DNA from 2 places in the Vibrio cortegadensis genome. Region 1 is predicted to be linked to the other one. Evidence: predicted binding sites of a transcription regulator. Region 1 holds the regulator's gene; the other holds the start of a gene.
The links. The regulator CRP, encoded in region 1, controls carbon source genes, mostly activating them, when cyclic AMP is high. The targets are predictions, from matches to a motif close to TGTGANNNNNNTCACA.
Positions count from the first base shown of each region.

Region 1 (6,166 bases):
ATTGCGCTTCAAACACTACTCCACTCCAACCCAATGAATGAGTTTGATTTATGACTATATTCACAGCAGCTAAAGGGCTAAGTAATCCTCACCTGCAGACATTGATGCCGCGCTTTATTCGAAAAAAAGCACTATTTGATCCTCTTTGGCAAACTCTTGATACGCCTGATGGGGATTTTCTTGATCTTGCATGGAGTGAAGACTGGACGACTAAGCAAGCCAAAACGAAACCGGTATTCATTCTTTTTCATGGACTAGAAGGTTGCTTCAATAGCCCATACGCCAACGGGTTAATGAATGCTTTTGCTCAAGATGGCTGGATTTCAGTCATGATGCATTTCCGTGGATGCAGTGGAAAACCAAATCGACTGGCAAGAGCCTATCACTCTGGCGAAACAGAAGATGCGCGTCTTTTCTTAAACTATATTCAGCAGCAATTTCCCAACCAACCCAAAGTGGCCATTGGGATCTCATTGGGCGGAAACATGTTAACCAACTATTTGGCGTCTTATAGAGATGACCCTATTCTTGATGCCGCAACCATCGTTTCTGCTCCTCTTGATCTCGCTGCCTGCTCTTCGCGTATTGAGCAAGGCTTTTCCAAGGTTTATCGAAACTACCTACTCAATTCACTCAAGCACAATGCACTCAAAAAGCAGCATTTACTGAGTGAAGAGCTCGGGGTAACCGACAATTGCATTAAACAAGTCTCTCGCTTGTACGACTTCGATGACTTGATCACCGCACCTCTTCATGGATTTAAAAACGCCGAAGACTATTACCAGCAGTGTTCAGGGATCCATAAGATCAAACAGATCACCATTCCAACTCAGTTTATTCATGCCAAAGATGATCCATTTATGACCGATGCGGTGATCCCTCGTTTTGTTTTGCCTGAGAATATTGACTACCGATTATTTGAACGAGGTGGTCATGTCGGCTTTTTAACTGGCCATGCGCTCAAACCAACTTTCTGGCTAGAAGAGGCCATTCCTGCGTATTACGAAAGCTTTCTGAACCAATCATAATGTAAACGCTAGGATCCACCCGATCCCAGATAAATGAGTGAAATGTAAATACGGTATTGGTTTTTGGGATCAACTTGGGTATAAAGCCTCTCGCTTCATATCCTAGCATTCCACTCCCAACCAAAAATTCAGAGGTATGTATGATCATCCCGTGGCAAGAGATCGAACCTGAAACGTTACAAAACTTAATCAAAGAGTTTGTTCTTAGAGAAGGCACCGATTACGGCGAGTTTGAGTTTTCACTGCAAGATAAAGTGGATCAGGTCATTATCCAACTTAAGTCCGGAGAGGCAAACGTCGTATTTTCTGAGCTACATGAAACCGTTGATATTCAGATTCGAAATCGAGTTTAACCGCATAGCAGACCATGACAGATCACATTTACGTGTTATAGTGTTACCGATTGCTAACAAGTACGTTACTTCAAGACAAGGTTTGTCATGTCCGCAAAACACCCAATAATCGCAGTGACTGGCTCTTCCGGTGCTGGTACTACAACAACTTCTGAAGCCTTCCGCAAGATGTTCAATATGATGGATGTCAAAGCGGCATGGGTTGAAGGAGATAGTTTCCACCGTTTTACACGCCCTGAGATGGATGTGGAAATACGCAAAGCCCGAGAACAGGGTAAACACATCAGTTATTTCGGCCCTCAAGCGAATGACTTTCCTGCTTTGGCTGAGTTTTTCAGAGAGTATGGCAATGAGGGTGTTGGCCAAGTAAGGCGTTACCTTCATACATTCGATGAAGCGGTACCCTACAACCAAATGCCCGGCACTTTTACCCCATGGCAGGACATTTCATCTGACTCTGATGTGTTGTTCTATGAAGGATTGCACGGTGGGGTCGTAGATGGCGACATCAACGTTTCACAGCATGTCGATTTATTGATTGGCATGGTGCCAATAGTCAACCTAGAGTGGATTCAGAAATTTGTTCGCGATACACGAGATCGTGGCCACTCCAGAGAAGCGGTAATGGATTCGATCGTTCGTTCAATGGATGACTATTTGAATTATATTACCCCTCAATTCTCTCGCACTCATATCAACTTTCAGCGAGTGCCAACCGTTGATACATCAAACCCATTGAATGCAAAAGGCATCCCAAGTTTAGATGAAAGCTTTGTTGTCATTCGTCTACGTGGGATTAAAAATGTTGATTTTCCGTACCTATTAGCCATGATTGATGGCTCCTTCATGTCACGCCATAACACCCTGGTTGTGCCGGGAGGGAAAATGAGTTTTGCCATGGAACTCATCGTGAGACCAATCCTGCAACAGCTGATTGAAACAGGAAAAATTGGTTAGTCATCACGCTTAAATCTCGGTTACTTTTCATACCGTGATCATGTGCACAGTTTTGCGTAGAAGATCGTGGCAATGACACGATTAAAATCAAGAAATGGATTAGGAAAAAGGATACTATTCCTAACCGAAACACAAGATAGCTTGTAGCACTAACAAGAGTGCTCTTATCCTAACGGAACTGCCTACTACTAGGCTTTGCTAATTATGGAAAGCAGCAAGCGTACCCTGCAGAGGAAGTGAGATATTATGGTTCTAGGTAAACCTCAAACCGACCCAACATTAGAGTGGTTTCTTTCACACTGTCATATTCATAAGTACCCATCAAAAAGTACGCTGATTCACGCAGGTGAAAAAGCCGAAACTTTGTATTACATTGTGAAAGGTTCAGTTGCGGTACTAATTAAAGATGAAGAAGGCAAAGAGATGATCTTGTCTTACCTTAACCAAGGTGACTTCATTGGTGAGCTAGGTCTTTTTGAAGAAGACCAAGAGCGTACAGCATGGGTTCGAGCAAAATCTCCTTGTGAAGTTGCTGAGATTTCTTTCAAGAAATTCCGCCAACTTATCCAAGTAAACCCAGACATCCTAATGCGTCTTTCAGCGCAAATGGCAAACCGTCTACAAGTTACTAGCCAAAAAGTAGGTGACTTAGCATTCCTAGATGTAACGGGCCGAATTGCACAAACGCTACTAAACCTAGCGAAACAACCTGATGCAATGACTCACCCTGATGGCATGCAAATTAAGATCACTCGCCAAGAAATCGGTCAAATCGTTGGCTGTTCTCGTGAAACGGTTGGTCGTATCTTGAAGATGCTAGAAGAGCAGAACTTGATTTCAGCTCACGGTAAGACAATTGTAGTTTACGGTACTCGCTAGTTCGCGTTACTGAAAACACTATAAAATTTAAAAACCACCAATATCGCTATTGGTGGTTTTTTATTAGCTAATTGTTACGCCATGCGCTCGTATTAATGATCTAGCCGTTTGTACTCTCAAAGATCTTATCGGCTGACGCAGCAACAAAACCCGTGTACAACTGACCATCATTCATTGGGTAACGTTTCGCAAACTCGTAAAACCCGCCAGGGACAACTTGTTCACTCTCAGTAAATTGGACCAATACGCGATCGGCCATGGTCGATGATTGCTCCAATAGCACTTCTGGTGAGCCTTTAACCTCCCCCCCAGAACCATTGATAACAAACCCAACGCTACTGAGATGATCATTCACCTCTTGAACTTCACTAAAGTCATTTAATTGATTCACACTGACTGTAAAGTGATTAGCACCATAACCATGAGCAGCTAACCAAGAGGCGTATTCACTCTCTTTTGCTAGAGTTTGGTAATCTTCAAAGCTCAGTTCCCATTGACGGCCGCTGTATAAAAAGTCCTGAGTCTTCAATTGTTGAGCATCCACTTGTTCCACCAGTTTAGCGACGATGGCTTGTAACGCTTCAGAGCACTCTTCCACTTTCAGCTCACTAATAAAGACTTTGGGCTGGTTTGGATCATCATGTTCATAATGCTTGGCAACCAACTTTTTGCTTTCAAATAGATAATCACCACACTCTTTATACCCTAATGCTAAAAAAGGCTTCGCTAAGGTTTCAATCCCAAGAGGAGCAACATTAAACGTTCGAAGTGCGATGTGATCATTAATCAGCTCAGCATCTTCGCGAAGCAATTGATGAACCTTATCCGCAGAAGGGCAAAGGCGTTGAATATAATCTTTCCATAGGGATTCAAATAAAACATCTGGCGTCATGACGCCTCCTTGTTGTATTTATTAGGGTCTGTAGACCGAGTTTGCTGTAGAAAAAAGGTTATCTCATGCTGTATCACTCTGCATTCGATAACCATTTAGTACTGAATTGAGGTTTCCGCCTACCGTAGCCCTAAAGCTCTAGACCAGGGCTAAAGGTAGCAGGGAGTAATGTCTCTTCACCTTCCATTGATGCCATTGGATAAGCACAATAGTCAGCAGCGTAGTAAGCACTTGGTCGTAAATTACCAGAAGCGCCAGGGCCACCAAATGGCGCATCACCACTCGCTCCGGTCAATTGGCGGTTACGGTTCACGATGCCCGCGCGAATGTGATCCACAAAGTAATCCCATTCACCATCGTCAGTTGACACCAGTCCAGCAGACAAGCCAAATCGAGTATCGTTTGCCATTTCAACCGCCGCATCAAGGCTTTCGTAACGAATAACCTGTAGTAACGGGCCAAAATACTCTTCATCCGGCAGTTCGACGATTTGTGTGACATCGATAATACCCGGAGTCACAAACGCCGCCTCTAAGCCTTTCGCAAGTACTAGGCTTTCACCACCTAACGATTGCAGGTTCGCTTGAGCATCCAAAATAAACTTCGCTGCCGCTTCTGAAATTTGTGGGCCCATAAACGGAGCTGGCTCAGCAAACGGTTGATCAACTCGAATCTTTTGAGTCGCACTGATTAACTTCTCAAGAAGTGCATCCCCTTTGCTACCAAACGGGATATACAAACGACGTGCACAGGTACAACGCTGACCTGCACTGATGAAGGCCGACTGGATAATGGTGTATACCGTCGCGTCTAAATCGCCGTATTTATCAGAGATGACCATTGGGTTGTTACCACCCATCTCTAACGCCAGCATTTTACTTGGTTGCCCTGCAAATTGGCGATGAAGGATATGTCCGGTATTCGCACTGCCCGTAAAGAGCACACCGTCAATTCCTTTCGCATCAGCAAGCGCAATCCCCGTCTCTTTTGCCCCTTGTACAAGGTTAATGACACCAGCAGGCAAACCCGCTTGTTGCCACAGTTTCATCACAAATTCACCTGTCCAAGGTGTCTGTTCTGATGGCTTAAAGACCACGGTATTACCCGCAAGAAGCGCAGGTACAATATGACCATTTGGCAAATGACCTGGGAAGTTATAAGGCCCAAATACCGCCATAACACCTAAAGGTCGGTGGCGCAGTACTATTTGATTGCCTGCCGCTTCACGAGAAGCTTCACCCGTTCGCTCGTGGTACGCTCGAATTGAGATAGCAATTTTACCCGCCATCGCACCCGCTTCAGTACGCGTTTCCCAAATTGGCTTACCCGTCTCTTTTGCGATGATCTGCGCGATCTCTTCGCTGTTCTCTTTCACTTTTTCAGCAAACGTTAGTACAACCTGTTCACGCTCTGAAAATGAAAGATGCTTCCAACTTTGAAATGCCAAGCGAGCGGATTTAACCGCAGATTCAACTTGAGCGGGAGTGGCACTATCACCATGCCAAATGACATCATTATTGAAAGGGCTGAGTGAAGTCATCGCTTCACCTTGTCCTGCAACCCATTCACCTGCGATCCATTGAGTCATCTTAATTCCTTCTAAATAATTCCTATCGACATAGCCAGCCAATGATTTGTTGACTGGCTATGACAATGAGATAGCTTGTTAATCACATCGCACAATCATTTATCTATTGCGCTAATAACCGAACAAAATCACCTTCATTCACTTCAAGCGCTTCCGCCACCTCAGAGGATAGAATCACACTTTCGCTGGCTAGGTCATACGCACCTTTCGCCGCCACTGCTCGGAAGTTTTCAAACGAGGTATTCCCCATCAAGTAAGCTTGTGAACTTGAATGTTCAGCAATCACCACTTTCGCACGAATCGAATCTCGCACTGAATCGATATTACGTAAATCACACTCTACTGTTGGGCCTGCATCGAAAATATCAACGTACCCACGATTGGTGAACCCTTCATTTTCAAGTAACTTCAATGCAGGTCGAGTATTTTCATGTACAACACCAATCACATCTTGAGCTTCTTGGCTCAG
Region 1 is NZ_AP025472.1:287,234-293,399, reverse strand. Features, by position in the region: gene OCV39_RS01295 (aminotransferase-like domain-containing protein) at 1-54, shown strand, start outside; gene OCV39_RS01290 (hydrolase) at 51-1,028, shown strand; gene OCV39_RS01285 (YheU family protein) at 1,169-1,381, shown strand; gene OCV39_RS01280 (phosphoribulokinase) at 1,469-2,338, shown strand; gene crp (cAMP-activated global transcriptional regulator CRP) at 2,585-3,217, shown strand; gene OCV39_RS01270 (DUF1338 domain-containing protein) at 3,318-4,109, opposite strand; gene astD (succinylglutamate-semialdehyde dehydrogenase) at 4,240-5,697, opposite strand; gene astA (arginine N-succinyltransferase) at 5,801-6,166, opposite strand, start outside.

Region 2 (6,166 bases), 710 kb from region 1:
AAAGAGATTCTGAGCCCCACATTAGTCTGGAATTGATTCATCCAATCGGTTTTAAAGCGAATAGTGCAAGAGTTCCCAGTGGTCGGAAGAGTGCATTGTCCTGAAGTTTCATTATCCACAACGGTCCCTAACCAGCGGACTTGACTGGTCAGAGCTACATTGCTGCTGAGTTGATATTCGACGCCTCCAAATAGGCTTGCGGAAAAACCATATTTATCTTTGACCCAATCGACATCAACATAAGATCCGCCAATGCCGAGGCCGAGATAGCCTGAAATATTGTTGGTTGCAGGGTAATAAATACTGCTTTGAAAGTGGAGGTACTGGACAGAAGATGTCAACTTTATGTCATCAAGTTCGGATGATTGATTTGAGTAAAAGAGCCCAATTCGCCCCTGATCCAGCGGTGTCTCTAGGGCAATACTGTAGTTTACCGCCCCCGAAAGATCATAATTATTGTCTGACTCATCTTCAACACCACCACCAAGGGTATAGCCAACCATAGGAGTAATGAAAAACTCTGCGGCAGATGAAGTAAAAGGTGCGACCATGAGTAAATAAAGCAAAGAGGTGATGTGAAATCTCGTCATAATACAATCCTTATTCGATGAGGCTTTATTGTGATAGCAATGGCATAAGTTTACGCATAATTTGTTGATTTCTTGAACATACTTCACACAGCTGTTATTACTTTCTTATAACATAAGGAGAAGGTTATGGAACAAGATCTAAAAAGTGCTCTATTTATTACGGCTGCTATCTATTCAATTTTAATCGCCTTTGGAATGGTTGCAATATTGAGTTGAGGCCGTTGATGGGTGAAATAGAAAGGTACGAATGAAAAAAAATAGTGGAATCATAACTAATGTAGATTCGCGAATTGACGCTGTTCAACTCTCGAAATACATATCGGGTAAAACAACGCTCGTTGCCCAAGGTGGTGGGCAACGAGGCATTTTCACCTCTGGTGTTGTTGATGCGCTGCTTCTCTCTAATTTCGATGAATTTGATGAATTTTATGGCACATCGGCTGGTGCTCTCAATCTTTGTGCTTATCTGTGTCGTCAACACGGCCTCGGAAAATCCTTCATTATGGATTTAACCACCGACCCCAATTTCTTTAATCTCTTTAGTTATATACGAAGCAAGCAGCCAATGGATATGGAATGGGCGCTTGATCGCATCTCTGAGTATCCATATAAATTGGATGTCGATATGGGGCGAAGAGTGCTCGCTCAGAGAAAAGCTTACGCTGCTGTGACCGACGAAAAAAATTTGTCAGATGCTTACTTACCCCTACTGACGGACAATTGGTATCAAGTGATGATCGCCACATGCGCAATCCCTAGGCTTTACACCAAAGAGATCATTATTGATAGCAAACACTATATAGACGGTGGGGTATCAGCTTCAATTCCTGTTCAAGAGGCGTGGAGAAAAGAGGCTCGTAATCTGGTGGTTATACGGACTGAGGCTGTCGATGCCGCCCATAAGGCTATCGATGATGAAGAGCAGAGTAAGAGTGTCTCTTCGACTGAAATAGAGTGGTTTCGTGACTCTTTTGACACTATCCAAGAGCAGTGGCAGTCAAGAATGGATCAATGGCGGTCTGATTGGGGAAGTTTTTTCCAACAGCAGATATCGCGCTCTAAGGCACAAAAGAGAGATCACCGTCATTTGGATTTATTGAATGGTGGTCGGTGGCTATTTGGCGCTGATGATATATATCGCTTAAGTCATTTGGTCGGCGATAAATTTGATTCTGGTTTGGCTGATATGCTAATGGTTCATTATCAAACTTACTCTTTAACACAAGATTTTTTAAATGCGCCTCCTGATGACGCTTTTGTTATTCAAATTGCTCCAGCGGAATCACTTCGCTCAAGTTCTTTAATGAGTAAGCCAGAAGATTTGTTGTTTGACTACCAAATGGGCGTCGATGCGGGTTATCGATTTGTAGAACAATACACTGCAATTCAGCAAGGTACTTATCTCAATGAATCTATTCAGAAATGAGCCCAGATTTTGAGTGTCTATTCTGGGCTCTTTAATATGGATGGGAAGTTCAGTTTACATTACAGGTAAAATTCTCATGCAATTCGTTGAACCTGCGACATCCATAATGTCACCTTGAGTAATAATCACTAAGTCACCAAATTTCAGTAACTTTTGCTCTTTGAGTGATTGTAATGCCGCCATCGCAACATCAAATCCAGCCTCAACATTGGTATCAAAGTAGAGCGGAGTTACACCACGATATAAAGCGCAACGGTTTAAGGTGCCCTCATTTCGTGAAAGTGCAAAAAGAGGTAACCCGGAACTGAGTCGTGACATCATAAGCGCAGTTCGCCCTGATTCAGTCATCGTGACCATCGCTTTAATGCCTTCCATATGGTTGGCGGCATAGATGGTTGCCATTGAAATGGTCTCTTCAGCGGTCACAAAGGTTTTATCAATACGGTAATTTGAGCGTTTAACCACGGCCATTTTTTCTGCACCGACGCACACTTCAGCCATAGACTTCACGGTTTCTACCGGATATAGCCCTGCCGCGGTTTCACCAGAAAGCATAACGGCATCTGTACCATCTAAAACCGCATTAGCCACATCCATAACTTCTGCACGAGTCGGCATAGGAGCGCTGATCATCGATTCCATCATTTGGGTGGCCGTAATTACCGTGCGATTTAAGCTTCTTGCTCGCTGTATGAGTTGTTTTTGTACCCCTACGAGTTCCGGATCGCCAATTTCAACCCCTAAATCCCCCCTTGCGACCATAACAACATCTGAAGCCATAATGATGTCATCAATGCTCTCTTGGCTTGCGACGGTTTCGGCACGTTCTACTTTTGCGACTAGGTGAGCTTCTAAACCGGCATCCCGTGCCAATCGACGAGCATAATTCATATCTTCGCCATTACGAGGAAATGAGATAGCGAGGTAATCGACTTTGATTTCAGCTGCGGTAATGATATCTCGCTTATCTTTTTCCGTTAACGCTTCTGCTGACAGGCCTCCTCCTTTTTTATTAATCCCTTTGTTGTTTGATAGAGGTCCACCAATCGTAACCACGGTATGCACTTTATTGCCTTCAACGGCTGTTACTTTTAGTTGAACTCGGCCATCATCCAGCAGCAGTATATCGCCAGTGTCGACATCATTGGGCAGTTCTTTGTAGTCTAGGCCAACGGCATTTTGGTTGCCTTCGCCTAGTCCTAAATCGCTATCTAGTGTGAATTTGTCCCCGATCTCTAGGGCGATTTTTCCATCTTTAAACGTAGAAACACGAATTTTTGGACCTTGTAAATCGCCGAGAATAGCAATGTGAGTTCCGAGTTTTGCAGCAATGGCACGAACTTTATTTGCTCGGTCAATGTGATCTTGAGCTGTGCCGTGAGAGAAGTTCATTCTCACCATGTTGGCACCTGCTTTGATGATTTCTTCGAGGTTATTGTCTTTATCGGTAGAAGGGCCAAGAGTGGTGACTATTTTTGTTCTTCTTGGTTTAGAAGTCATTATTTTCTCCTAATGGTAACGCGACGAGTTTGAGCAACATCGTTAAGTATAAGCAATTTAAATAATTATGATTTAAAAAATAATTGATTACATTTAGTGCGACTTTAGAAGTGTGAACTGGGTTTTTTCTTAGTGAAAAAAAAGTGAGGTGTTCATGTTTTGTAGGGTAAATAACCGTTCAATATTTGATTGAAAACCCAAAGATTCATGTATATCCGTGATGGCTGTCACGACAATATACCAAATGACTTCACAATTACTTCGCAAAGTAAAAAAATTGGCAGGTTGTTATTTTTGGAGCACAAAATGTACATGGCTCAACCGGGCCATATTGATCATATCAAACAGGTCAATGCTGGTCGTGTATATAAATTAATAGACCTTAAAGGTCCCATTTCTCGTATCGATTTGTCAAAGCAAAGCGCATTGGCACCTGCGAGTATAACTAAGATCACTCGTGAGTTGATTGAAGCTCACCTGATCCATGAAACAACGGTTCAAGAAGCGATTTCAAGAGGCCGTCCTGCCGTTGGCTTACAAACAAATAATGAAGGCTGGCAGTTTTTATCGATGCGTCTAGGACGGGGTTATCTGACGATTGCACTACATGAGTTAGGTGGTGATGTCCTCATTGATACCAAAATCGATATTCATGAGATTGATCAAGACGACGTACTTGCAAGGCTGTTGCATGAAATTGATGAATTCTTCCAAACCTATTCAGAACAACTGGATCGTGTTACGAGTATCGCAATCACTCTGCCTGGTTTGGTAAACGCTGAGCAAGGGATTGTGTTGCAGATGCCACACTATAACGTGGAGAACCTTGCGTTAGGGCCTGAAATATACAAAGCCACAGGGTTACCTGTTTTTGTAGCTAACGATACAAGGGCTTGGGCGCTGGCTGAAAAGCTGTTTGGTCACTCTCAAGAAAACGATAATTCAGTTTTGATTTCTATTCACCACGGTTTAGGCGCAGGGATCATTTTAGACGGTCGTGTACTTGAAGGTAGACATGGCAACATTGGTGAGTTGGGGCATATTCAAATTGATCCTAATGGTAAGCGTTGTCATTGCGGAAATCGCGGCTGTTTAGAAACGGTGGCGAGTTCTAAAGCAATACGTGAAGAAGTCGCATTCCGAATCGCGAATGGGGAAGAGTCCATATTATCTCAGCGTGAGCAGATGACGATTGAATGCATCTGTTCTGCAGCGGCGGATGGCGACCCGTTAGCGGTTGATGTTATTGAGAAACTTGGAAAATACCTTGGTTCTGCCATTGCGATAGTTATCAATTTGTTCAACCCCGAAAAAATATTGATAGGGGGAGTGATAAATCAGGCAAAGAGTGTACTATACCCAGCAATACAGACCTGTATTGAAGAACAAAGTTTGCCTGTTTACCACCAAGATTTAGAGTTAGTCGAATCTCGTTTTTACAAGCAAGCAACCATGCCAGGTGCTGCATTAATTAAGCAGGCTCTTTACGATGGTTTATTATTAATGAAAGTCGTAGAGGGATAACCCTTCGCTTACATTGTCATCAAGTTAATGTTGAACTTGTCAGCTACGTAGCACTTTGGCTACGTGGCTTTGCCTAAGCATTCTTAAATAAGCTATGGTAACTAAACACGATGTAACATAAGTAATTACTGGGAAGTTATATGTCCGGAGTTTTGAATTCAGTTGACCAAAGAACAAATTTGGTTGGTGAGAATCGCTTAGAACTTTTACTATTTTGTCTTAATAGTAGGCAGTTATTTGCTATCAATGTATTTAAAGTTAAAGAGGTTCTAAAAGTGCCTCCGTTGACCAAACTGCCCGGCGCTCACCACAATATTACCGGGGTTGCATCACTGCGAGGTGAATCTGTACCTGTTATCGATTTAAGGGGTGCGATTGGTTTCCCACCGATCCACGGAAAACCGCATGAGCAGAATTTGATCATTACGGAATACAATCGATCGGTTCAGGGGTTCTTAGTCGGTGAAGTTCGCAATATTGTCAACACGGCTTGGACAGAAATTCAGCCTCCACCGAAAACAACAGGCCGCTCTAATTACCTCACCGCGATTACCCATATATCAGAAGAAGAACAGACGAAAATTGTTGAAATTATTGATGTTGAGAAGGTATTAGCTGAAATCATTGATTACGATGTCTCGATATCTGATGGGGTGTTAGATGATGAATTAGCACCATTAATGGTTGGGCAAAACGTTCTTATCGTGGATGATTCATCGACCGCTCGTAACCAAATCAAGGGGACACTTGCTCCTCTTGGTTTTAATATTATCGAATGCTGCGATGGCCTTGAAGCGTTAACACTGCTGAAGCGATGGTGTGATGAAGGGAAAGACGTCACTAAAGAGTTGTTAATGATGTTTACCGATGCCGAAATGCCTGAGATGGATGGTTATAAGTTAACTCATGAGGTACGAACCGATCCTCGCATGAAAGACCTGTACATCGCGCTGAATACATCATTAAGTGGTAGCTTCAATGATGCGATGGTCGAAAAGGTCGGCTGTAACCGCTTTATTTCTAAGTTCCAACCAGATTTGTTAGTAGAGGTTGCGCAAGAACGATTGCGGATGAGTGTGTAAATTTTATCTATAATAAAGGGAGCATTAATTGCTCCCTTTATTAT
Region 2 is NZ_AP025472.1:992,490-998,655, forward strand. Features, by position in the region: gene OCV39_RS04575 (outer membrane protein) at 1-590, opposite strand, end outside; gene cydH (cytochrome bd-I oxidase subunit CydH) at 717-806, shown strand; gene OCV39_RS04585 (patatin-like phospholipase family protein) at 838-2,016, shown strand; gene pyk (pyruvate kinase) at 2,071-3,516, opposite strand; gene mlc (sugar metabolism global transcriptional regulator Mlc) at 3,823-5,040, shown strand; gene OCV39_RS04600 (chemotaxis protein CheV) at 5,181-6,122, shown strand.
Region 2: mlc (sugar metabolism global transcriptional regulator Mlc) is a predicted target of CRP. The motif match lies at 3,733-3,748, and genes of this name have one in related genera.